2 regions of the Pantoea sp. Lu_F5_004 genome follow, and region 2 is predicted to be linked to the other one. Evidence: predicted binding sites of a transcription regulator. Region 2 holds the regulator's gene; the other holds the start of a gene.
The links. Region 2 encodes sigma-54, which starts transcription at its own class of promoters, with help from an activator protein. Its sites were predicted from a motif close to GTTGGCACANNTTTCGCTNT; they were not measured.

Region 1 (12,159 bases), 490 kb from region 2:
GACGTTTACGGATACGCACTGACTGTGGTGTAACTTCTACCAGTTCGTCATCATCGATGAACTCGATCGCCTGCTCAAGGGTCATCTTGATTGGCGGAACCAGCGTCGTGGCTTCATCAGTACCTGAAGCACGCATGTTGGTCAGTTTCTTACCGGTCAGGCAGTTAACTGTCAGGTCGTTAGAACGGCTGTGAATACCGATGATCTGGCCTTCATAGACTTCTGCACCGTGACCCAGGAACAGCTTACCGCGGTCCTGCAGGCTGAACAGTGCAAACGCAACTGCTTTACCCTGACCGTTGGAGATCAGTACGCCGTTCTGACGCTGGCCCACTTCGCCCGCACGAATGTCATCGTAGTGGCTGAAGGTAGAGTAGAGCAGACCGGTACCGGAAGTCATGGTCATGAATTCGTTACGGAAGCCGATCAGGCCACGGCTTGGGATCACGTAGTCGAGACGTACGCGGCCTTTGCCATCCGGATCCATGTTTTTCAGATCGCCCTTACGCTCACCCATGGCTTGCATGACTGAACCCTGGTTGTTCTCTTCGATATCCAGCGTAACGTTCTCGAATGGCTCCTGTTTACGGCCATCGATTTCGCGGAAGATAACTTTCGGACGGGATACCGCCAGTTCGAAACCTTCACGACGCATGTTTTCGATCAGAACAGACAGGTGAAGCTCACCACGACCTGATACGCGGAACGCGTCAGCATCTTCGGTTTCTTCAACGCGCAGTGCCACGTTGTGAACCAGTTCTTTGTTCAGACGCTCAAGGATCTGACGTGACGTCACGTACTTACCTTCTTTACCGCAGAACGGTGAGGTGTTGACGTTGAAGAACATGGTTACGGTCGGCTCATCGACGCTCAGTGCTGGCAGCGCCTGCACGTTCTGTGGATCACAGATGGTGTCAGAGATGTTCAGCTCGCCCAGACCGGTGATAGCAATGATATCGCCCGCTTCTGCCAGGTCGCTGTCGATACGCTCAAGACCCAGGTGAGTCAGGACTTTACCGACTTTACCGTTACGGGTTTTGCCTTCGCTATCGATGATAGTGACTTGCTGGTTAGGCTTAACTTTACCGCGCTTGATACGGCCGATGCCGATCACGCCCAGGTAGTTGTTGTAGTCCAGCTGAGAGATTTGCATCTGCAGTGGGGCGTCAGCCTCAACCTGCGGAGGTGCAACGTGGTCGACGATCGCCTGATACAGCGGGGTCATATCGTCAGCCATGTCGGTGTGCTCAAGACCTGCAATACCATTCAGCGCAGAGGCGAAAATGATAGGGAAGTCGAGCTGCTCATCAGTAGCATCCAGGTTAACGAACAGGTCAAATACCTGATCAACAACCCAATCCGGACGCGCACCAGGGCGGTCTACTTTGTTGATAACCACAATCGGCTTCAGACCATGCGCGAACGCTTTTTTGGTCACGAAGCGGGTTTGCGGCATAGGGCCATCCATCGCATCTACAACCAGCAGCACCGAGTCCACCATGGACATGACGCGCTCAACTTCACCACCGAAGTCGGCGTGTCCCGGGGTATCAACGATGTTGATACGGTAGTCATTCCACTTAATGGCGGTGTTTTTTGCGAGGATGGTAATCCCACGCTCTTTCTCCAAATCATTGGAGTCCATCACGCGCTCTGTTGCTTCGGTACGGGCATCAAAAGTACCGGATTGTTGCAGCAGTTTGTCAACCAGGGTGGTCTTTCCATGGTCAACGTGCGCGATGATGGCGATGTTACGCAAATTTTCGATCACAGCTTTGCCTCAGGCATTAGAAATAGCGCGTTATTGTACACTGATTAAGCGGAAGACTGAACACGATCACACTTTTCACTGAAAGTTTATTGCATGGAGGCCAATTTGCCCTGTTACCGGTGCAGAAAATGCACTAAGTTGGTCTGATGCACCAAAATAGTGCCACCCGATGACCGTTAAGCACCACAGTGGTGCAATAAAACGATCATGGTGCAGCCGCTTTATGACAAAAAGGTGCACCACAAGGCGATTTAAGCAACATCAAAAAAGTTGGCACAGAATTCGCTTTATCTAAATCAAGCGTAAACGCCAGACAGATGTCGGTTGAAGAGCGTGCCGGAAGAGGTAGGTCAGGGAGTTGTTTTCCCGCAACGTATTCCGGAAACGACGTTTCCTCGCCATGTAGATAATGAAAGACCATTTCCAGGAGAGTTGAGTATGTCCGCTGAACACGTTCTCTCGATGATGAACGAGCATGAAGTTAAGTTTGTTGACCTGCGTTTTACCGATACCAAAGGTAAAGAACAGCACGTTACGATCCCTGCTCACCAGGTTAACGCTGACTTCTTCGAAGAAGGCAAAATGTTCGATGGTTCGTCTATTGGCGGCTGGAAAGGCATTAACGAATCAGACATGGTGCTGATGCCTGACGCCACCACGGCGGTCATGGATCCTTTCTTCGAAGATTCTACGCTGATCATCCGTTGTGACATCCTCGAGCCAGGCACCATGCAGGGCTACGACCGCGATCCACGCTCTATCGCTAAGCGCGCTGAAGATTTCCTGCGCTCTTCCGGTATCGCTGATACCGTGCTGTTTGGACCAGAACCAGAATTCTTCCTGTTCGATGACATCCGTTTCGGCTCATCGACGTCCGGTTCACACGTTGCTATCGACGATATCGAAGCGGCATGGAACACCGGTAAAGAGTACGAAGGCGGTAACAAAGGTCACCGTCCAGGTCTGAAAGGCGGCTACTTCCCGGTTCCACCGGTTGACTCATCACAGGACATCCGTTCTGCCATGTGTCTGACCATGGAGCAGATGGGCCTGGTTGTTGAAGCGCATCACCACGAAGTGGCGACCGCGGGTCAGAACGAAGTGGCAACCCGCTTCAATACCATGACCAAAAAAGCGGACGAAATTCAGATCTACAAATATGTGGTTCACAACGTTGCGCACGCTTACGGCAAAACCGCGACCTTTATGCCGAAGCCTATGTTTGGCGACAACGGTTCAGGCATGCACTGCCATATGTCACTCTCCAAAGGTGGCCAGAACCTGTTTGCCGGCGATAAGTACGGCGGCCTGTCTGAAATGGCGCTGTTCTACATCGGCGGTATCATCAAGCACGCTAAAGCGATCAACGCCCTGGCGAACCCGACCACCAACTCTTACAAGCGTCTGGTCCCGGGTTACGAAGCACCGGTTATGCTGGCTTACTCTGCCCGTAACCGTTCAGCCTCAATCCGTATTCCGGTTGTTGCCAGCCCGAAAGCGCGTCGTATCGAAGCGCGCTTCCCGGATCCAGCGGCTAACCCATACCTGGCGTTCACCGCACTGCTGATGGCTGGCCTGGATGGCATCATCAACAAAATCCATCCTGGCGATGCGATGGACAAAAACCTGTATGACCTGCCACCGGAAGAAGAAGCTGAGATTCCAAAAGTTGCAGGCTCTCTGGAAGAAGCGCTGAATGCACTGAACGAAGACCGCGAGTTCCTGACCCGCGGCGGTGTATTCACTGACGAATCGATCGATGCTTACATCGAACTGCGTAAAGCAGAGATGGATCGCGTTCGCATGACGCCACACCCGGTTGAGTTCGAGCTCTACTACAGCGTTTAACTGGTCAGACGTTTTTTGTTGCCGTGGAAACTTTTAGCCCATCTTCGGATGGGCTTTTTTCTCCGCGAATTCACCGTTCATTCGCCCTCTTTTCGGCTTAAAGACTAAAATGCACCTCTTTAGTGCAGAGGAACGTTGTATGGCAACTGGCTCTCTGCCCGATGCAGGGCAGATTCTCAACGCGTTAATCAACAGTATTTTGTTGGTGGATAACGATCTGGTTATTCATTACGCCAACCCGGCGGCGCAGCAATTACTGGCGCAAAGCTCACGCAAATTGTTCGGCACGCCGTTACCGGAATTAACCGGCTACTTTTCGCTGAATATCGAGGTGATGCGCGAGAGTCTTGAGGCTGGCCAGGGATTTACTGACAGTGAGGTCACGCTGGTGGTAGATGGTCGCGCACACATTATGTCGCTGACTGCCCAGCGGTTACCCGATGGCTTAATCCTGATGGAAATGGCGCCGATGGATAATCAGCGTCGTCTCAGTCAGGAGCAGTTACAGCATGCCCAGCAGGTGGCCGCTCGCGATCTGGTTCGCGGCCTGGCCCATGAGATTAAAAATCCGCTGGGAGGATTGCGCGGCGCGGCACAGCTTTTATCCCGCGCCCTGCCCGATCCCTCGCTGAATGAATATACCAAAGTCATTATTGAACAGGCCGATCGGTTGCGGAATCTGGTTGATCGTCTGCTGGGGCCGCAGCAGCCGGGCATGCACATCACGCAGAGCATTCATCAGGTGGCCGAACGGGTGGTCAATCTGGTGTCGATGGAGCTGCCGGAGAATGTCTCGCTGGTACGGGATTATGATCCCAGCCTGCCGGAACTGCCGCACGATCCCGATCAGATTGAACAGGTGCTGCTTAACGTGGTGCGCAATGCGCTTCAGGCGCTGGGCGACGATGGCGGCACCATTATTATCCGCACCCGCACGGCTTTCCAGCTGACGCTGCACGGCACGCGTTATCGCCTGGTGGCACGTATTGATATTGAAGATGATGGCCCCGGCATTCCGGCCCAGCTGCAGGATACGCTGTTTTATCCGATGGTCAGCGGACGCGAAGGCGGTACCGGTTTAGGCCTCTCCATCGCCCGTAGCCTGATTGATCAACATTCAGGAAAAATAGAATTTAACAGTTGGCCGGGACACACCGAATTCTCGGTTTACCTGCCTATTCGCCAGTGAGGTTTCTATGCAACGAGGGATAGTCTGGATCGTCGATGACGATAGCTCCATCCGCTGGGTGCTTGAACGCGCGCTCACTGGAGCCGGTTTGAGCTGTGCGACTTTTGACAGCGCAAGCGAGGTGCTGGATGCCCTCTCAACCAAGACCCCGGACGTTTTACTGTCAGACATTCGCATGCCCGGTATGGATGGCCTGGCGCTGCTGAAACAGATTAAACAGCGTCATCCGATGCTTCCGGTCATCATAATGACGGCGCATTCTGATCTGGACGCTGCCGTCAGCGCCTATCAGCAGGGTGCCTTTGATTACCTGCCTAAGCCGTTTGATATCGATGAAGCGGTTGCGCTGGTCGAGCGTGCTATCAGCCATTATCAGGAGCAGCAGCAGCCACGTAATCAGCCGGTCAGCGGACCCACCACCGATATCATCGGTGAAGCGCCCGCGATGCAGGATGTGTTCCGCATCATCGGGCGATTATCGCGCTCGTCGATCAGTGTGCTGATCAACGGCGAGTCCGGTACCGGTAAAGAGCTGGTGGCCCATGCGCTGCATCGCCACAGCCCACGCACCAAAGCGCCCTTTATCGCGCTCAACATGGCGGCGATCCCCAAAGATTTAATTGAATCAGAACTGTTTGGTCACGAAAAAGGCGCCTTTACCGGGGCGAACCAGATCCGTCAGGGCCGTTTTGAGCAGGCGGATGGCGGCACGCTGTTTCTGGATGAGATCGGTGATATGCCGCTGGATGTGCAGACCCGTCTGCTGCGCGTGCTGGCCGATGGCCAGTTCTATCGCGTTGGTGGCTATGCGCCGGTCAAAGTGGATGTGCGTATTATCGCGGCGACCCACCAGAATCTGGAATTACGTGTACAGGAAGGCAAGTTCCGTGAGGATCTGTTTCACCGCCTGAATGTGATTCGTGTGCATCTGCCGCCGCTGCGTGAGCGTCGTGAGGATATCCCGCGTCTGGCGCGTTATTTCCTGCAGGTGGCGGCGCGTGAGCTGGGTGTGGAAGCGAAGATTCTGCATCCGGAAACCGAGACAGCGTTAACCCGACTGCACTGGTCAGGAAACGTGCGTCAGCTGGAGAACACCTGTCGCTGGCTGACCGTGATGGCTGCGGGTCAGGAAGTCCTGATTCAGGACCTGCCCGGAGAACTGTTTGAATCCAGTACGCCGGAGAATCCGGTGCAGTCGCTGCCTGACAGCTGGGCAACGCTGCTGGCACAGTGGGCCGATCGCGCTCTGCGTTCCGGTCATCAGAATCTGCTGTCAGAAGCACAGCCGGAGATGGAGCGAACGCTGCTCACCACTGCGCTGCGTCATACGCAGGGCCACAAACAGGAAGCGGCACGTTTGCTGGGCTGGGGACGAAACACGCTGACGCGCAAGCTCAAAGAGCTGGGCATGGAATAAGCGGTTCAGTACGGGCTGGTGCAGTCTGCCAGCCCGTTTCTTCAGATAACGCGGGAGAACTGCTGCTGACGCGCTTTCTGACGCAGATAGCGATCAAAGCACATGCAGATATTGCGGATCAGTAACCGGCCAATCCCCGTCACCTCCAGCCCCGTAGCGGTTTGTTCCACCAGCCCATCAGCTATCAACGGTTTCAGCAGCGCCAGATCCTCAGCAAAATAGTCGCCAAAGCGAATGCCCCACTGTGCTTCTGTCGCGGCAAAACTCAGCGAGAAGTTACAAATCAGCGTTTTTATCACGTCACGACGCAGGCAATCATCGTCGGTTAAGGCGATGCCACGCCACAGGCCATTTCCCTGCTGTTCCACACAATTGTACCAGGTATTAAGGTCTTTCTGGTTCTGCGCATAACTGTCGCCAATCATGCTGATGGCAGAGACGCCAAGCCCCAGCAAATCGCTGTCGCCCTGCGTCGTATATCCCTGGAAATTGCGATGCAGCTGCCCTTTGCGCTGCGCGATGGCCAGTTCATCCTGCGGCTTCGCAAAGTGATCCATTCCAATGAACTGGTAGCCCTGCTGAGTCAGGGTTGCGATGGTCTGCTGTAAAATATCCAGCTTTTGCTGAGCCGATGGCAGTTCATCCTCTTTGATTTTACGCTGTGCCGCGAACATCGCCGGCAGATGCGCATAGTTAAAGACGCTAAGACGATCCGGGCTCAGCGCCAGTACACGCTCCAGCGTCCAGGCGAAGCTGGCGGGCGTCTGCAGGGGTAAACCATAGATCAGGTCAATGCTGGTCGAGCTGAACCCCTGTTCACGGGCACGCGCCATCAGACCGAAAATCACCTCTTCATCCTGTACCCGGTTAACCCGCTCCTGCACCGATTTGTTGAAGTCCTGCACCCCCATGCTCAGACGATTAAATCCCAGCGATCGCAGGTGATCAATCACATCCAGCGCAATTTCCCGGGGATCCACTTCGATCGACATTTCGGCATCATCGGCCACGCTGAAATGCTGCTTCAGTAAACCCACCAGCCGGGAAATCTGCGCATTGTCGAGGAAGGTTGGCGTGCCGCCGCCCCAGTGAAGCTGCGTGACCTGACGCTGACGAAACAGCGGCGCACGCTGAATAATCTCCTGCTCAAGCACATCCAGATAGCGGTCCGCTTTGTGGCGCTGACGCGTCACTACCTTATTGCAGCCGCAGAAGTAACAGAGACGATGGCAGAAGGGAATATGGACATAGAGCGACAGCGGACGATCAGGGTAACGCGCCACGGCACGCTGGAAGTCGTTTTCGGCGTACTGCTCGCTGAACTCCAGCGCAGTGGGATAGGAGGTGTAACGCGGGCCGGCATAATTGTACTTTTCAATTAACGCCTGATCCCACTCAATCTGCTGCGATGGCATGCTCACTCCTTCCGGGAACGTCGTCTGAGAGAAGGTCGCGAAGAAGAGGAGACAAAAGGTGAGCGGGATGAGACCCGACGTAAACGTTGCTTCAGACGCGACAGGCGTCGTAGTTTAAACAATAACCACAGCAGATAACATGTCGCCAGCAGCGCGAAAATTGATCCAGGCCAAAACATTGTCGTTTACCTGTTAAGCGCGGCATGCGGATAACGCATGCCGATCAAATTTGCTTAGTTGCCTTTCAGCAGACGGTACATATCTTCTTCAGCCTGCTCATCTTCGGCATCATCCATCACAATGCCTAACTGCTCCATCAGTTCGTCGATACGATCCAGCGAGGCATCCAGCCAGCCCTGATCTTCAGCCGACAGCGTTTCGCCATTTTCCAGGCGATCCAGCAACGCATCCAGACGTTCGTCATTTTCCAGCTTCGCCAGCTCTTCTTCTGGTGTCAGACGCACTTTCTTCTCTGCTGCTGGTTTTTCTGCGCTTTTCTTTGGTTTAACGGCGGCGGTTTTTCCTTCAGCGATCAGGGCCACCGGTTTTTTACTCCCGATGCGCGGATCTTTCACGCTGTCCGCCTGACGTCCGCCATTGTTTTCGGACGCAGCCGGATTAGCACGGCTGCCAGATGCATGTCCGCGATGCTTTTTATCACGTTTGCGATCGCGTGCTTCATGGTTGATATCGTCACGCGATTTGCGTTTGGCTTTGACGGCAGGTTTGCCGTTAGCAGCTCGTGCAGGTTGCTTCATAGTATTCGGTCCCGGCTTTTTTTATTCAGTATAGAATTGCGGCGAAATCTAGCAGAAAGTAGACAAAGAAAAAAGGCGACAGCTCAAGCTGTCGCCTTATTTCATACCTTCATAAGAAGGAATCATGTTTTAAATCCTTTTCGGCTCGTAACATCCCGGTTAATCCCGCGCCTGCTCAACTCCTGAGCTATTCCTTATCCCTGTCTGGCCGCATCCCTGACCCCTTTCCACTCCATCGCTCATAACCCTCCTGGTATCCCTGAGCGCATCATCCTGATGTGTGCTGCCGTGCACTGCACACTAATGTAGACCAACTGGTAAAAGCCTCAAGTCAGTGTCAAAAATAGTTAGTTCAAAAAAAGAACGATTAACATCAAGGCATTGAATTACATATTTTTTTATTTTTAGTAATTAAAGTAAAAAGCGAAATAACCCGCACCGTTAATGGCAAATCTCTTACAAAGTTTGTTACCGAGATGCGATTGAGCACTTTCGCGTCATAACGCGTATAATCGCCCGCATTGCCTTAATGCGTTTTCTGGAGTGTCACCTTGTCTGAATTGAATTATCACGTTACCCACTTTGTCATGAGCGCGCCGGATATCCGCCATCTGCCTGCCGATACCGGAATTGAAGTGGCTTTCGCTGGCCGCTCGAACGCGGGAAAATCGAGTGCGCTGAATACGTTAACCAATCAGAAGGGTCTGGCGCGTACCAGTAAAACGCCGGGACGTACGCAGCTGATTAACCTGTTTGAAGTGAAAGAAGGTAAGCGTCTGGTCGACCTGCCCGGTTACGGTTATGCCGAAGTCCCGGAAGAGATGAAGCTGAAGTGGCAGCGCGCGTTAGGTGAATACCTGCAAAAACGTCAGGCGCTGAAAGGACTGGTTATCCTGATGGATATCCGCCATCCGCTGAAAGATCTCGACCGGCAGATGATTCAGTGGTCAGTGGAAAGTGGCATTCCGGTGCTGTTGCTTCTCACTAAAGCAGACAAACTGGCCTCAGGTGCCCGTAAAGCGCAGCTCAATGTCGTGCGTGAAGCCGCACTCGAATTTGTTGGTGATGTGCAGGTAGAACTCTTCTCATCGCTGAAGAAAATCGGCGTGGATAAGGTTCGTCAGAAGCTGGACAGCTGGTTTAATACGCTTGAACCGGCGGTTGAAGATCAGGACGCGGAAGAGTGAGTGGAAACCCTGTGCCGGTGACGCTGACGGTACAAAAAGCCCAATAAAAAACGCCCCAGTCACAGAATGACTGGGGCGGCTAAATTCAGCCAAATCCGATTACGTGAAGTAAAAGGTCTGAAAGATAGAACATCTTACCTCTGTACCCTACGCGACGAACTTTACCTGATTTTCTGTGCGTGACAAAGGCTTTTTTGTTGCTTACTTACATCAAACAGGACTTTTTTTACCATGCACGTCACAAAAATAGCGTTGTGATGTAGTTTAATGACGAAAAAAGTGTTTAGGCGATAAGCAGTTAGAAAAGCGCTTTCTCTCCGTGCCAGCGTTGACCGCGCTAAACCGGGCAACTAAACGATTTTCTTATACCTGATTCAGGGCCGATTCTGTTCTTCAGAACCGACCACACGCATCGAATCAGTGGGCTTCATCCCAGTTGTCACCCACACCGACCTCAACCAGTAAAGGTACGTCGAGCTGTACGCTACCTTCCATCAGCGCACGGATTTTCTGGCTCGCCTCTTCAACCGCCTCGGCTTTGACTTCGAACACCAATTCATCGTGAACCTGCATGATCATTCTGACGGCATTGTCGTTTTGCTGTTCCAGCCAGTTATCCACGGCAATCATTGCCCGCTTGATGATATCCGCTGCCGTTCCCTGCATCGGCGCATTGATCGCGGCACGTTCTGCGGCTTTCCGGCGAATGGCGTTACCGGATTTAATATCGGGCAGCCACAGCCGACGGCCTTCCAGCGTTTCGACATAGCCTTTACTCGCCGCCAGCTGGCGTGTGTTCTCCATATAGCGCAGGACGCCCGGATAGCGTTCAAAGTAGAGATCCATATACTTTTTCGCTTCACCCGCACCGATATTCAGCTGACGCGACAGACCAAAGGCGCTCATGCCATAAATCAGACCAAAGTTGATCGCTTTGGCGCTGCGACGCTGTTCGCCGCTGACCTTATCCAGCGCCACGCCAAACACTTCGGATGCCGTCGCGCGGTGGATATCTTCGCCCTGGGCAAAAGCGTCCAGTAATCCTTTGTCCTGAGAGAGATGCGCCATGATACGCAGTTCGATTTGTGAATAGTCTGCCGCCACAATGCGATGGCCTTTGGCCGCAACAAATGCCTGACGGATTCGGCGTCCTTCATCATTACGCACCGGAATGTTTTGCAGATTCGGATCGGCAGAGGATAAGCGTCCGGTTGCGGTGACGGCCTGATGATAAGAGGTATGTACCCTGCCACTGATCGGATTAATCATCAGCGGTAATTTATCCGTGTAAGTAGACTTAAGTTTGGATAAGCCGCGATGCTCCAGAATCACTTTGGGCAACGGATAATCAAGTGCCAGCTCGGCTAACACCTCTTCGCTGGTTGACGGCGCGCCGCCTGGTGTTTTCTTCGTGGGTTTGATGCCCTGTTTTTCAAACAGGATCACCTGAAGCTGCTTGGTGGATGAGAGGTTAAAGGGTTCCCCCGCCAGCTCATGCGCTTTTAACTCAAGCTCAGCCAGTCGGGCCGTCAGCTCTTTCGAGTGCTGCGCCAGAATAGACTGATCGATCAGCACACCGTTGCGCTCTATGCGGGAAATCACCGTCAGTAACGGCATCTCGATCTGTTCGAAGACTTTTTTCGGTCCCGCTTCTTTCTCCAGCTCTGGCCACATCTTCAGATGCAGCTGCAAAGTCACATCTGCATCTTCGGCAGCGTAATGGGATGCCTGCTCTAACGCGATTTGATTGAACGTCAGCTGATTTTTACCTTTACCGGCGATCTCCTGGAAGGTCACGGTTTTATGGTTAAGCCAGCGAGCGGCCAGGCTATCCATGTCATGTTTGCCCACCACGCTGTTGAGGATATAGGACTCAAGCATGGTGTCGAATTTGATACCGGCCAGTTCAATGTCGTAGTTTTTCAGCACGCCGCGATCGTATTTCAGGTTCTGGCCAACTTTCCAGGCGCTCTCATCTTCCAGCAGGGGCTTGAGCTGTGCCAGAACGGTGGCGCGATCCAGTTGATCAGGCGCATCAAGATAGTCATGGGCAACCGGCAGATAGGCGGCTTCACCGGGCGCCACCGCGAAGCTGATGCCGACGATGTTAGCGCTCAGGGTATCCAGCGCGTCGGTCTCCAGATCAAACGCAAAAACTTCGCTGTTTTTCAGCTTCTCCAGCCAGCTATCAAAGAGATCCTGATCCAGAATGGTGACATAACCCTCGGTCGGTAACACGCTGCTGGTTTCAGCCACCGGGGCCGGTGCATCAGCCAGCGCTTTTTGCGCCTGCGTAGTGCTCTTTTTGCCCTGCAGCCATTTACCGTCCTGCAGGTCACTCAGCCAGCGTTTGAACTCGTAACGACTGAACAGGGCCTGCAATGCCTCTGTATCGGGTTCAGTGACTGTGAGCTCTTCACAGGGCAGCGCCAGCTCAACGTCTGTCTTAATGGTCGCCAGCTGATAAGAGAGAAACGCCACATCACGATTCTGCTCAAGTTTGGTCGCCATGGTTTTGGCACCACGAAATCCGAGATCGGCCACTTTGTCCAGATTGTCATAGATCGTCTGCAT
Region 2 (12,159 bases):
CCGAGGCTGGTTTCCGCCCCATACGTGTTTAAGACCAGATAACCCTGGAGGCCAAGCACCATGCCGATAAACAGACCGGAAACCACGATGATCAGCAGCGACAGCACGCCGACGCTATAAAGTTGTTTAATCAGTAGCGGCGTGTGTCTGCGGAACGCTGGCTTGCCCACCAGCGCATGAAAGAGCATGAGTCCTGCGCGTCCAAAACTGGCGCACGTTTCAATTCCCTGACGTCCAAATGTCGCCAGCGCCTTCAACACCATCAGTTTAGTTACTCCCTGAGCCGGTTAAATCAGCGAGATAGTCGCCGGCAGGAAAACGGAAGGGAACCGGACCATCCGCATCGCCATCAATAAACTGGCGAACGCGCGGGTCATTGTTCTCTCGCAACTCCGGCGTGGTGCCGTGTGCGATAATTTTTTGTCCGGCCACGATATAGGCATAGTCCGCAATACTCAGTACTTCCGGTACGTCGTGCGAGACCACAATACAGGTCAGGCCCAGAGCATGGTTCAGTTCATCAATGAGTTTTACCAGCACACCCATCGTGATCGGATCCTGACCGACGAAAGGCTCATCAAACATGATCAGTTCCGGCTCCAGCGCGATAGCGCGCGCCAGGGCCACACGACGCGCCATTCCGCCCGACAGCTCCGCGGGCTTCAGCTGGGCCGCGCCACGCAGACCCACCGCTTCCAGCTTCATCAGCACTGTGCTGTGCAGCAGCGGAGGAGGCAGACGGGTATGTTCACGCAGCGGCCAGGCAACATTTTCATAGACCGTCAGGTCAGTAAACAGCGCGCCAGACTGGAACAGCATGCTCATTTTTTTGCGCGCTTCGTACAATTTAGTGCGAGACAATGACGGAATGTTTTCACCACGGAAAAAGATTTCACCGCTGGTCGGCTGAAGTTGCCCCCCAATCAAGCGTAGCAGCGTGGTTTTTCCTATCCCCGACGGCCCCATTATCGCCGTCACTTTGCCTTTCGGCACGGTCAGCGAAATGTCATCGAAGATGGTGCGATCTCCGCGCGAAAAACTCACGCCACGAACCTCAACCAGATTCGATTGCTGCTGGATCATTATAACCTCTTGTAAGGATCGGGCGTAAACATGGGGTACGATGGTAGCCTGTTCGGTCCTGATTCACGATAGCTTTACAGAAACTTACCGCTAAGATTTGGCGAAAATGGTCATTAAATTTACTTTTGCCGTCCGGACGGTCAAAATCAGCGCCTGTCTCGCCAAACAGAACCTTAAACCGGTCGGGAAAGGCATTGCCGGCCTGGGTTTTTACGCAAGGATTTTTCATGTTCGTAGCTTCTGCACTGCTGATTATCGGTTTGCTTTTACTGGCATATGGTGCCGATCGTCTGGTGTTTAGCGCCTCTATATTGTGTCGATCATTTGGCATCCCGCCACTGATTATTGGCATGACCGTTGTCAGCATCGGCACCTCGCTGCCAGAGATGATCCTCTCCTTTTCCGCCGCGCAGCATGGCCAGATGGATCTTGCTGTTGGCACCGCGCTCGGCTCGAATATTACCAATATTTTACTCATCCTGGGTGCCGCTGCGCTCATGCACCCGCTTAGCGTCCATTCTAATCTGATACGCCGTGAACTGCCGTTAATGTTGCTGGTTACCCTGCTCAGCGGTTTCATGCTGTTTGACAATCAGCTTAGTCGACTGGATGGAATAGGCCTGATCGCTATTGCCGCGATTTATCTGATGGTAGTGATTCGCATTGCGCGTAAAGCAGAACGGGATAACAACGACACCCTGACCCGCGAGCAGCTGGCCGAATTGCCACGCGAGGAGAGCGGAAATACGGTGGCCTTTCTCTGGCTGGCCGTCGCGCTGATTATCCTGCCGATGTCGACACGAATGGTGATCGACAATGCCACGGCGTTTGCCGACTATTTTGGCGTCAGCGAACTGGTGATGGGCCTGACGCTGATCGCCGTGGGCACCAGCCTGCCCGAGCTGGCAACGGTTATTGCCGGTGCGCTGAAAGGCGAAGATGATATCGCGATCGGCAATCTGATCGGCGCCAACATTTATAATATTGCCATTGTGCTGGGTCTGCCGGCGCTGATTCACCCTGGCAGTGTCGATTATCACGCCTTCGCCCGTGATTACTGGGTGATGCTGGGAGTCAGCGTGCTGTTTGCCCTGCTCTGCCTGCTACGTCGCCGCCGCGTTGGCCGTACGGCAGGCTTATTTTTACTCTGTAGTTTCTTCGTCTGGGTGACGCTGCTGTGGATGCAGCCGGCATTCATGGACGGCTAACAAGGACAGACTCACTATGTCATATCAGCAACCAACAGCATTTGATTTCCAGCAGGCGGGGAAAACCGTACTGCGCATTGAGCGCGAAGGTCTGGAACAACTCGATCAATATATTAACGACGACTTCGCCCGCGCCTGCGCCCTGATCTACGCCTGTCAGGGTAAAGTGGTGGTGATGGGTATGGGCAAGTCTGGCCATATCGGCAAAAAAATGGCGGCGACCTTTGCCAGTACCGGCACGCCCGCTTTTTTTGTTCATCCGGCCGAAGCCAGCCATGGCGATCTGGGCATGGTGAGCAAAAATGATGTGGTCATCGCCATCTCCAACAGCGGTGAATCAAACGAAATCCTCGCGCTGATTCCGGTTTTAAAGCGTCAGCACATCACGCTGATCTGCATGACCGGACGGCCTGACAGTGCGATGGGCCGGGTTGCCGATGTGCATCTGTGTGTCCATGTTCCGCAGGAAGCCTGCCCACTGGGACTGGCACCGACCACCAGCACCACGGCCACACTGGTGATGGGTGACGCGCTGGCGGTTTCGCTGCTGGAAGCGCGCGGCTTCACCGCGGAAGACTTTGCTTTGTCCCATCCTGGCGGTGCGCTGGGCCGTAAGCTGCTGCTGCATGTGGCTGATATCATGCACAGCGGCGATGAACTGCCGCACGTTACACGGGACGCCTCGCTGCGTGATGCGCTGCTGGAGATTACCCGCAAGAATCTGGGGCTGACGGTGATCGTCGACGATCTGATGAAAATTGAAGGTATCTTTACCGATGGTGACCTGCGCCGCATCTTTGATATGGGCATCGATTTCCAGCGTGCCACCATCGGGGAAGTGATGACGCCAGGTGGCATTCGCGTGCGGCCTAATATGCTGGCGGTGGAAGCCCTGAACCTGATGCAGACCAAAAACATTACCTCGATTCTGGTGGCCGATGACGACCATCTGCTCGGTGTGGTACATATGCATGACATGCTGCGCGCTGGCGTAGTCTGAACAGGAAGAAAAAATGCAACAGGCAACCCACCCGATTGAAACCTGCTATGGCCCGGTCAGCGCTGACGTTATGGCGCACGCCAGCAGGATTCGTCTGCTGATCTGCGATGTCGATGGCGTGATGTCCGACGGGGTGATCTACATGGGGAATAATGGCGAAGAGCTGAAGGCATTCAACGTGCGGGACGGTTACGGCGTTCGCTGTTTGCTGACCTCCGATGTGGAAGTGGCTATTATTACCGGCCGCAATGCCCGTCTGATGGAAGATCGCTGCAAAACGCTCGGCATCCGTCATCTTTATCAGGGACAATCGGATAAGCTTTTGGCCTATCGTGAACTTCTGGATAAACTGTCTCTTTCCGACGACCAGGTCGCCTACATCGGTGACGATCTGATCGACTGGCCTGTTATGGCGAAAGTGGGATTAAGCGTGGCGGTGGCGGATGCACATCCAATCCTGTTGCCGCGCGCGCATTATGTCACGCGGATTGCCGGTGGACGCGGTGCAGTTCGCGAAGTATGTGACCTGATCTTAATGGCGCAGAACAAATTTGAGGATGCCAAAGGGCAATCAGTATGAGTAAAAGCAGGCGTTGGATAACGCTGATTCTGACCTTGATTGCACTGGTTTTGATCGGCTGGAATCTTACTAACCAGGATGACGATGGCACGCCAGTCGGCACGGACACTCAGTCACCGACCTATACCAGTGCTGATTCACACACTGTGGTTTACAACCCGCAGGGCGCGCTGTCATATAAACTGGTCTCTGACAAAGTGACCTATTTCTCGGATGATGAACTGAGCTGGTTCGACAATCCGGTCATGACCACCTTTGATGAGAACAAAATCCCTACCTGGACGTTACGCGCGGATAAAGCAAAGCTCACCAAAGATCGTATGCTTTACCTGTATGGCCATGTTGAGCTGAATACGCTGACGCAGGATTCTCAGCTTGAGCGGATCAAAACCGATAACGCCCAGATTAATCTTGTCACTCAGGACGTTACCTCTGATGACCAGGTGACATTGTATGGCCGCAGTTTTAACTCCACCGGCATGAAAATGCGCGGCAATTTACGGACAAAAAACGCCGAGTTAATCGAGAAGGTCAAAACCTCTTATGAAATTCAAAATGAACAAAAATAGCCTGAAGCTTTTACTGGCCAGCCTGCTGCTGGCAACCAGCGTTCCGGCGCTGGCTCTGACCGGTGACTCGGACAAGCCCGTCAATATTGACTCGCAGAATCAGGCGCTGGATTTGCAAGGCAATGTCGCGACCTTTACCGGCAATGTCATCGTGACGCAGGGCTCAATTAAAATCACGGCAGATAAAGTCGTGGTGACCCGTCCGGGCGGCGACAGCAAGAAAACCATCGTTGACGCCTACGGTAATCCCGCCACCTTCTATCAGATGCAGGACAGCGGTAAGCCGGTGCAGGGCCATGCCGCAAAACTGCACTATGAACTGGCTAACGATTTCGTTGAACTGACCGGCAATGCGTTCATTGAGCAGCAGGACAGCAACATCAAAGGCGATCGTATTACCTACCTGGTGAAAGAGCAGAAAATGCAGGCTTTCAGTCAGGGTCAGAACAAGCGCGTCACGACTGTACTGGTGCCGTCGCAACTTCAGGACAAAGGTTCGTCCAACAGCGGAAAGAAGAGTAACTGATAGCTATGGCCACATTAATCGCAGAAAACCTGGCGAAGGCATATAAGGGCCGTCGCGTGGTAGAAGATGTCAGCCTGCAGGTAAAATCCGGCGAGATTGTCGGCCTGCTGGGCCCGAACGGTGCCGGTAAAACCACCACCTTTTACATGGTGGTGGGCATTGTGCCGCGTGACGCTGGCCGCATTATTATTGATGATGAAGATATCAGCATCCTGCCGCTGCATGCTCGTGCGCGTCGTGGCATCGGCTATCTGCCGCAGGAGGCATCGATCTTCCGTCGCCTCAGCGTCTACGATAACCTGATGGCGGTCTTGCAGATCCGTGACGATCTGACCGAAGAGCAACGCCAGGATCGCGCCCGTGAACTGATGGAAGAGTTTCACATTGAGCACCTGCGCGACAGCATGGGCCAGGCACTTTCGGGTGGTGAGCGACGTCGTGTTGAGATTGCGCGGGCGCTGGCGGCTAATCCTAAATTTATCCTGCTGGATGAACCTTTTGCCGGTGTTGACCCCATCTCCGTTATCGACATTAAGAAGATCATTGAGCATCTGCGTGACAGCGGCCTCGGTGTGCTGATTACCGACCATAACGTACGCGAAACGTTAGCGGTCTGTGAGCGGGCTTATATCGTCAGTCAGGGGCACCTGATCGCACACGGCACACCGAATGAAATTCTTGCGGATGAGCAGGTTAAGCGGGTTTATTTGGGTGAAGAGTTCAGACTCTGATAAGGTGTCGTTAATACCGATGTTTACCTGGGAACGATCATCCTGTCTATGAAGCAAGGTTTACAACTCAGGTTCAGCCAACAGCTGGCAATGACTCCGCAATTGCAACAGGCGATTCGCCTGCTGCAACTCTCTACGCTTGAACTCCAGCAGGAACTTCAGCTTGCGCTGGAAAGTAATCCGCTGCTTGAGCAGACTGACCTGCATGAAGAGATCGATTCACGGGAGTCTTCAGAGGCCGAGGCGCTGGATACACGCGAAGCGCTTGAGCAGAAAGAGATGCCTGATGAACTGCCGCTGGATGCGACCTGGGATGAGATCTACACCGCGGGTACGCCTTCCGGCACCGGCACCGATTACCAGGATGATGAGTTACCGGTTTATCAGGGCGAGACGACCCAGTCACTGCAGGATTATCTGATGTGGCAGGTCGGACTGACGCCGTTCAGCGATACCGATCGCGCCATTGCCACCTCTATTGTCGATGCTATTGATGACACCGGATATCTCACCGTTTCGCTTGAAGAGATTCTTGACAGCATCGGCGATGATGAGCTCGAAGCGGATGAAGTTGAAGCGGTGCTGAAACGCATCCAGCGCTTTGACCCGATTGGTGTCGGCGCGCGCGATCTGCGTGACTGCCTGCTGGTGCAGCTTTCACAATATGCGCCCGAAACGCCGATGCTGGCAGAGGCGCGCCTGATCGTCAGCGAACATCTCGATCTGCTGGCAAACCACGACTTCCGCAGCCTGATGCGGGTCACACGCCTGAAAGAAGAGGTGCTGAAAGAGGCGATGCTGCTGATTCAGTCGCTGGACCCGCGTCCGGGTCAGTCGATCAACACCGGCGAACCAGAATATGTCATTCCCGATGTGCTGGTACGTAAAGTCGGCAGCCGCTGGACGGTTGAACTCAATGCCGATAGCGTGCCACGCCTGAAGATCAATCAGCACTATGCGGCAATGAGCGGCGCGACGCGGAACGACAGCGACAGCCAGTTCATTCGCAGTAATCTGCAGGAAGCCCGCTGGCTGATTAAGAGCCTGGAAAGCCGCAATGATACCCTGCTGAAAGTGACGCGCTGTATTGTTGAGCAGCAGCAGGCCTTTTTCGAGCAGGGTGAAGAATTTATGCGCCCGATGGTGCTGGCGGATATTGCCCAGGCCGTTGAGATGCACGAATCGACCATCTCCCGCGTTACCACGCAGAAGTATCTGCACAGCCCGCGTGGCATTTTTGAACTGAAGTACTTTTTCTCCAGTCACGTTAATACGGAAGGTGGCGGTGAAGCCTCCTCTACCGCGATTCGTGCCCTGGTGAAAAAATTAATTTCGGCGGAAAATCCAGCCAAACCCTTGAGCGACAGTAAACTGACCTCCATGTTATCTGATCAGGGGATCATGGTGGCACGGCGCACCGTCGCCAAATATCGTGAGTCTTTATCCATCCCGCCATCGAACCAGCGTAAACAACTGGTTTGAAAGAAATGAGAAGGAAGACCTATGCAGCTGAACCTGACCGGGCAACACGTTGAAATCACTCCACCTCTGCGTGAATTCGTCAACGGTAAATTTGCCAAACTGGAACACTATTTTGAACATATCAATCAGGTCTATATTGTCCTGAAGGTTGAGAAAGTCACACAGGTGGCTGACGCAACACTACACGTGAATGGTGGCGAGCTGCACGCCACATCCGAAGCGGAAGATATGTATGCGGCCATTGACGGACTGATCGATAAGCTCACCCGTCAGCTGACCAAACACAAAGATAAACTGAAAAAACACTAACCTTCACGCTAGCGACCGCGCCTGGCGCGCAGAGCCGACAGGATGGGGCGGATAATCCGCCCCGTTTTGTCATCTGAGCAGGCGCCGTTTGTCACACGCGTCAATACGCGCTGGCGGTGAATGGCCTGGTGAACACGCAAGTGAAACGATAATGAACAACGATCTCACACTGGAATTGAGCACAGTGCTTTCGCCAGACTGCACCCGCAGCGGCGTCCACTGCCAGAGCAAAAAACGTGCGCTGGAAATTATCAGCGAACTGGCCGCTAAGCAGCTCAACCTGCCGCACCAGACGCTTTTCGAAGCGATCCTGACCCGCGAACGCATGGGCAGTACCGGTATTGGTAACGGGATAGCCATCCCGCACGGCAAGCTGGAAGAGGATACGCTGCGCGCGGTTGGGGTCTTTATCAGCCTCGAACAGCCGATTGCGTTTGATGCCGTCGACAACCAGCCGGTCGATCTGTTGTTTGCCTTACTGGTCCCGGCTGACCAGTGCAAAACACATCTCCACACCCTGTCACTGGTGGCAAAGCGTCTGGCAGATAAAACGGTTTGCCGTCGTCTGCGCGCAGCGCAGAGTGATGAAGAGCTCTATGCCATTATTACGGAAGTCCAGTCGGAGCAGTAACGCGTCTTTACCGGCCGGGTGCCGGTTTTAAAACGGGAGAGAAGGTCATGGTGCTGATGATCGTTAGCGGTCGTTCAGGCTCGGGGAAGTCAGTGGCGCTCCGTGCGCTGGAAGATATGGGGTTCTACTGCGTTGATAACCTGCCGGTCGTGCTGCTGCCTGAGTTAGCTAACTCGCTGGCAGAGCGCAATATTTCGGCGGCGGTCAGCATCGACGTGCGTAATATGCCTGAATCCCCGGAAATTTTTGAAACCGCACTGAATAATCTGCCTGATACATTTTCCCCTCAGCTGCTGTTTCTCGACGCCGATCGCAACACCCTGATACGTCGTTACAGCGATACGCGCCGTCTGCATCCCCTCTCCAGCAAAAACCTCTCCCTGGAGAGTGCGATTGATGAAGAGAGCGATCTGCTGGAGCCACTTCGTTCGCGTGCCGATCTGATCATCGACACCTCAGAGATGTCGGTGCATGAGCTGGCCGAGATGCTGCGTACCCGCCTGCTGGGCAAGCGTGAACGTGAGCTGACCATGGTGTTTGAGTCGTTTGGCTTCAAGCATGGCATCCCGATTGACGCTGACTATGTATTTGACGTGCGCTTTCTGCCCAACCCCCACTGGGATCCCAAACTGCGCCCGATGACCGGCCTGGATCGCCCTGTGGCGGCCTTCCTTGATCGCCACACTGAAGTGCATAATTTTATCTACCAGACGCGCAGCTACCTTGAACTCTGGCTGCCGATGCTGGAGACCAATAACCGTAGCTATCTTACCGTGGCGATTGGCTGCACCGGCGGTAAACACCGCTCAGTCTATATTGCAGAACAGCTGGCAGATTACTTCCGTTCACGGGGTAAGAATGTGCAGTCACGCCATCGTACGCTGGAAAAGCGCAAATCATGACCGTCAGACAAACTGTAGAAATTAAAAATAAGCTGGGTATGCATGCACGTCCGGCGATGAAGTTATTTGAGCTGGTGCAGAGCTTTGATGCCGAAGTACTACTGCGCAATGAAGCGGGCACTGAAGCCGAAGCCAGCAGCGTGATTGCGCTGCTGATGCTCGACTCGGCAAAAGGCGGCCACATTGAGATTGAGGCCAGCGGCCCGGAGGAGATCCCGGCGCTGGCAGCGGTCATTGAGTTATTTGAAGCTGGTTTCGATGAAGATTAACGCTTAGTCGAGCTGATTACGCTGCAGGAAGCCTTCCCCGCCAAGCTGGCGCATCTGACGCAGTATCCACTGCTGCCGCTCTCTGACGTAGCCTGAGGGTGCAGCAGCACGATAACGTATCGGATTAGGCAGCACCGCTGCCAGTAAGGCAGCATCTGCTGCGGTCAGCCGGCTGGCAGGCTTAAGGAAGTAGCGCTGAGAAGCCGCCTCAACGCCAAAGATGCCCGGCCCGAACTCCGCAATATTGAGATAGACGGTTAAAATACGCCGCTTTGTCCAGACCGTTTCAATTCCTACCGTCAGACCCGCTTCCAGACCTTTACGCACCCAGCTGCGGCCATCCCAGAGGAACAGATTCTTCGCCGTCTGTTGAGACAGCGTGGACGCCCCACGCATCCGGCTATCGCTGTTATCCAGTACAGACTCAATCGCCGCCACATCGAAGCCCCAATGGGTGGGAAACTTTTGATCTTCTGAAGCGATAACGGCCAGCCCCATCCAGGGCGAAATCTCGTCATGGCCGACCCAGTCTGAATGGGCGACATAACTAAAATCACCGCGTAACCAGGCTCCAATCTGTCGTTCAGCCATCACCGCTGAGAACGGTACGGGTAAGAACGAAAAGAGTAAAATGCCCGCCAGCCATATTCCCAGCCACACCAGTACGATACGACCAACAATACGTCTGATACGCTGCCCGACGCTTCCTTTATGCTTGTTCATGCAATCTTCCCACACTTGTTTCAGACGTTAATCAATCACTCATGTAATCACTGCTAAAAAAGCAGCTTTTTTACGATTATCGCTGAAAACTGACTGGCTGTTTCCAGACTTTATTCAATCATTTTGCATCAACATGCTGCAACAGTTCGAAATAGTTCAAGTACTTCCGCAAAAAAGGAATCGGTTCCATTCATTGCCACTGCTTAGCCTCTTTCCAGATAAACACTTAATAATGAGTAATAAGCACCCGCACAAATCATTTACCATGCTTAACTGTTATTTTTTTCTTAATCCTGCTGAGCCCAAAGGTTAATCAGAATTATCGTTATAACGTATAAATAAACAGCGCTTAATGGCGTCACAGGTTGCCAGAACGGCACTATTTCCTTTCGGCAATAACCCTGATGGCAGAACGACAGAAGCACAAAGTTTTAGATTCTTTTTTATCATTCCAAATCGTTTTGGATAATTCGTGTCATTTCAGGCAGCGCGCTTGCAATATCAGCGCGTTAGCCTCCCTTAAAAGGCAAATGTTAACGCGGGCTCACTTTGGTGCTGTTCAGCCTCTGCTTCCCTGCCCGGCAGCGTTAAAACTACACGAAAAAGCGTAAAACTGATTAAAATAACAGCAACACAGCACAGAAATTAATTCCTTACTTGACTGTGTTGCCAAATTAATGTTTTCTGTATTTAAACGCTGCTCAATATCACAAATTTTAATGAATCTTGTCGCATGAGAAGATGAATTTGCTAAGGTGATGACAGTGTTAACCAATACCCTGCGGCTGCATTAATTATTCAAATCATAGCGGCCGCAATGATTTCCCTGGTGTTGGCGCAGTATTTCGCGCACCCCGGCCTCGGCTGGGGTCATTTTTTTCCGGGGTATCACTTATCCTGCTCTGCCACCCAGTCGCGTAATACCTGCACATCGTGTCGCCATTCATGCTTCAGCTCATCAATCCATTCACCCACATTGTCCCACCACGCCGGTAACTCCGGACTCTGGATCTGTTTCGCCAGCATCTGCAAACGCTGCAGCCCGACCGAACCCGCCGCCCCTTTGATTTTGTGCCCCTCTTCAGCAATGCCTTTCTGATCGCGCGCCATCAGATTCGATTCCAGCACCGCAAGGTAGTCCGGCATCATCTTTTCAAACATCGTCAGGCTTTGGGTAATCAGGCTGGGGCCAACCAGCTCGATATACTGTTCGAGCATCGCGACATCCAGCAGCATCCGGGTTTTGTCATCGCTGACATCAGCGATCTCCTCTTCCGGTTCGGCCTGATAATCCCAGTACTTTTTAATCATCGCAGTGAGTGCCGGCACTGCCAGCGGTTTGCTAAGCACGTCATCCATTCCCGCATCGAAGTACTCTTTTTTGTCTTTGAGGACATTGGCGGTAAGAGCAACCAGCGGGGGCAGATGCGTACCCTGGTACTGCTGGCGAATCGCACGTGAGACATCCAGCCCGGTCATATCGGGCAGCTGAATGTCCAGCAGCACCAGGTCAAACTCCAGGGGGTCAAACATCGCCAGCGCCTCGCTGCCGGTCATGGCGACCTCCACACTGCAGCCCAGCTTCTCCAGTACCGAGCGCGCCACAATCACATTAAGCTCAATATCTTCAACCAGCAGCACGTGCAGCGCAGGCAGTGGCAGGCTGTCGTCCACACCTTCATCCTCCACCTCTTCAGCAATGCGTGGCGCTTTGATCTCTACGGTGAAGCATGACCCCTGTCCCGGCGCACTGTGCACGCGGATATCACCGCCCATCGCCTGCGCCAGGCGGCGTGATACTGCCAGCCCGATGCCGGTACCGGTTGCGGGTTTTCCGCCATGCTGATCTTTGACCTGATAGTACATAGCGAAGATCTTGTCCTGCTCCTCCTGACGGATACCCATGCCGGAGTCCTGCACCTCAAAGCGCAGCGTCTCGTCCTGCTCATAGGTTACCCGCACCACGATCTCGCCCTGCTGGGTGAACTTCACGGCGTTACCAATCAGGTTCCAGAGAATCTGGCGCAGACGCGTTCCATCGGTCGAGATCATATGCGGCAGCGGCAGTTGCGGCGCGAGCACAAACTTCAGCCCTTTCGGCTGTGCCAGCAGACCAGAGAGGTTTTCTAAATCGGCCAGGAAACCG

Region 1: a site for sigma-54 is predicted at 2,041-2,060, ahead of glnA (glutamate--ammonia ligase). Genes of this name have one in related genera too.

Annotation. Positions count from the first base shown of each region.
Region 1 covers NZ_CP194946.1:94,992-107,150, reverse strand. The annotation lists gene typA (ribosome-dependent GTPase TypA) at 1-1,771, opposite strand, end outside; gene glnA (glutamate--ammonia ligase) at 2,210-3,619, shown strand; gene glnL (nitrogen regulation protein NR(II)) at 3,759-4,808, shown strand; gene glnG (nitrogen regulation protein NR(I)) at 4,816-6,225, shown strand; gene hemN (oxygen-independent coproporphyrinogen III oxidase) at 6,267-7,640, opposite strand; gene yihI (Der GTPase-activating protein YihI) at 7,874-8,398, opposite strand; gene yihA (ribosome biogenesis GTP-binding protein YihA/YsxC) at 8,950-9,585, shown strand; gene polA (DNA polymerase I) at 10,003-12,159, opposite strand, start outside.
Region 2 covers NZ_CP194946.1:3,701,055-3,713,213, forward strand. The annotation lists gene mlaE (lipid asymmetry maintenance ABC transporter permease subunit MlaE) at 1-263, opposite strand, end outside; gene mlaF (phospholipid ABC transporter ATP-binding protein MlaF) at 268-1,083, opposite strand; gene ACR8BN_RS17185 (hypothetical protein) at 1,055-1,312, opposite strand; gene ACR8BN_RS17190 (calcium/sodium antiporter) at 1,311-2,291, shown strand; gene kdsD (arabinose-5-phosphate isomerase KdsD) at 2,308-3,291, shown strand; gene kdsC (3-deoxy-manno-octulosonate-8-phosphatase KdsC) at 3,305-3,871, shown strand; gene lptC (LPS export ABC transporter periplasmic protein LptC) at 3,868-4,440, shown strand; gene lptA (lipopolysaccharide ABC transporter substrate-binding protein LptA) at 4,415-4,966, shown strand; gene lptB (LPS export ABC transporter ATP-binding protein) at 4,972-5,697, shown strand; gene rpoN (RNA polymerase factor sigma-54) at 5,746-7,179, shown strand; gene hpf (ribosome hibernation promoting factor) at 7,201-7,488, shown strand; gene ptsN (PTS IIA-like nitrogen regulatory protein PtsN) at 7,640-8,119, shown strand; gene rapZ (RNase adapter RapZ) at 8,167-9,021, shown strand; gene npr (PTS phosphocarrier protein NPr) at 9,018-9,290, shown strand; gene mtgA (monofunctional biosynthetic peptidoglycan transglycosylase) at 9,294-10,013, opposite strand; gene arcB (aerobic respiration two-component sensor histidine kinase ArcB) at 10,902-12,159, opposite strand, start outside.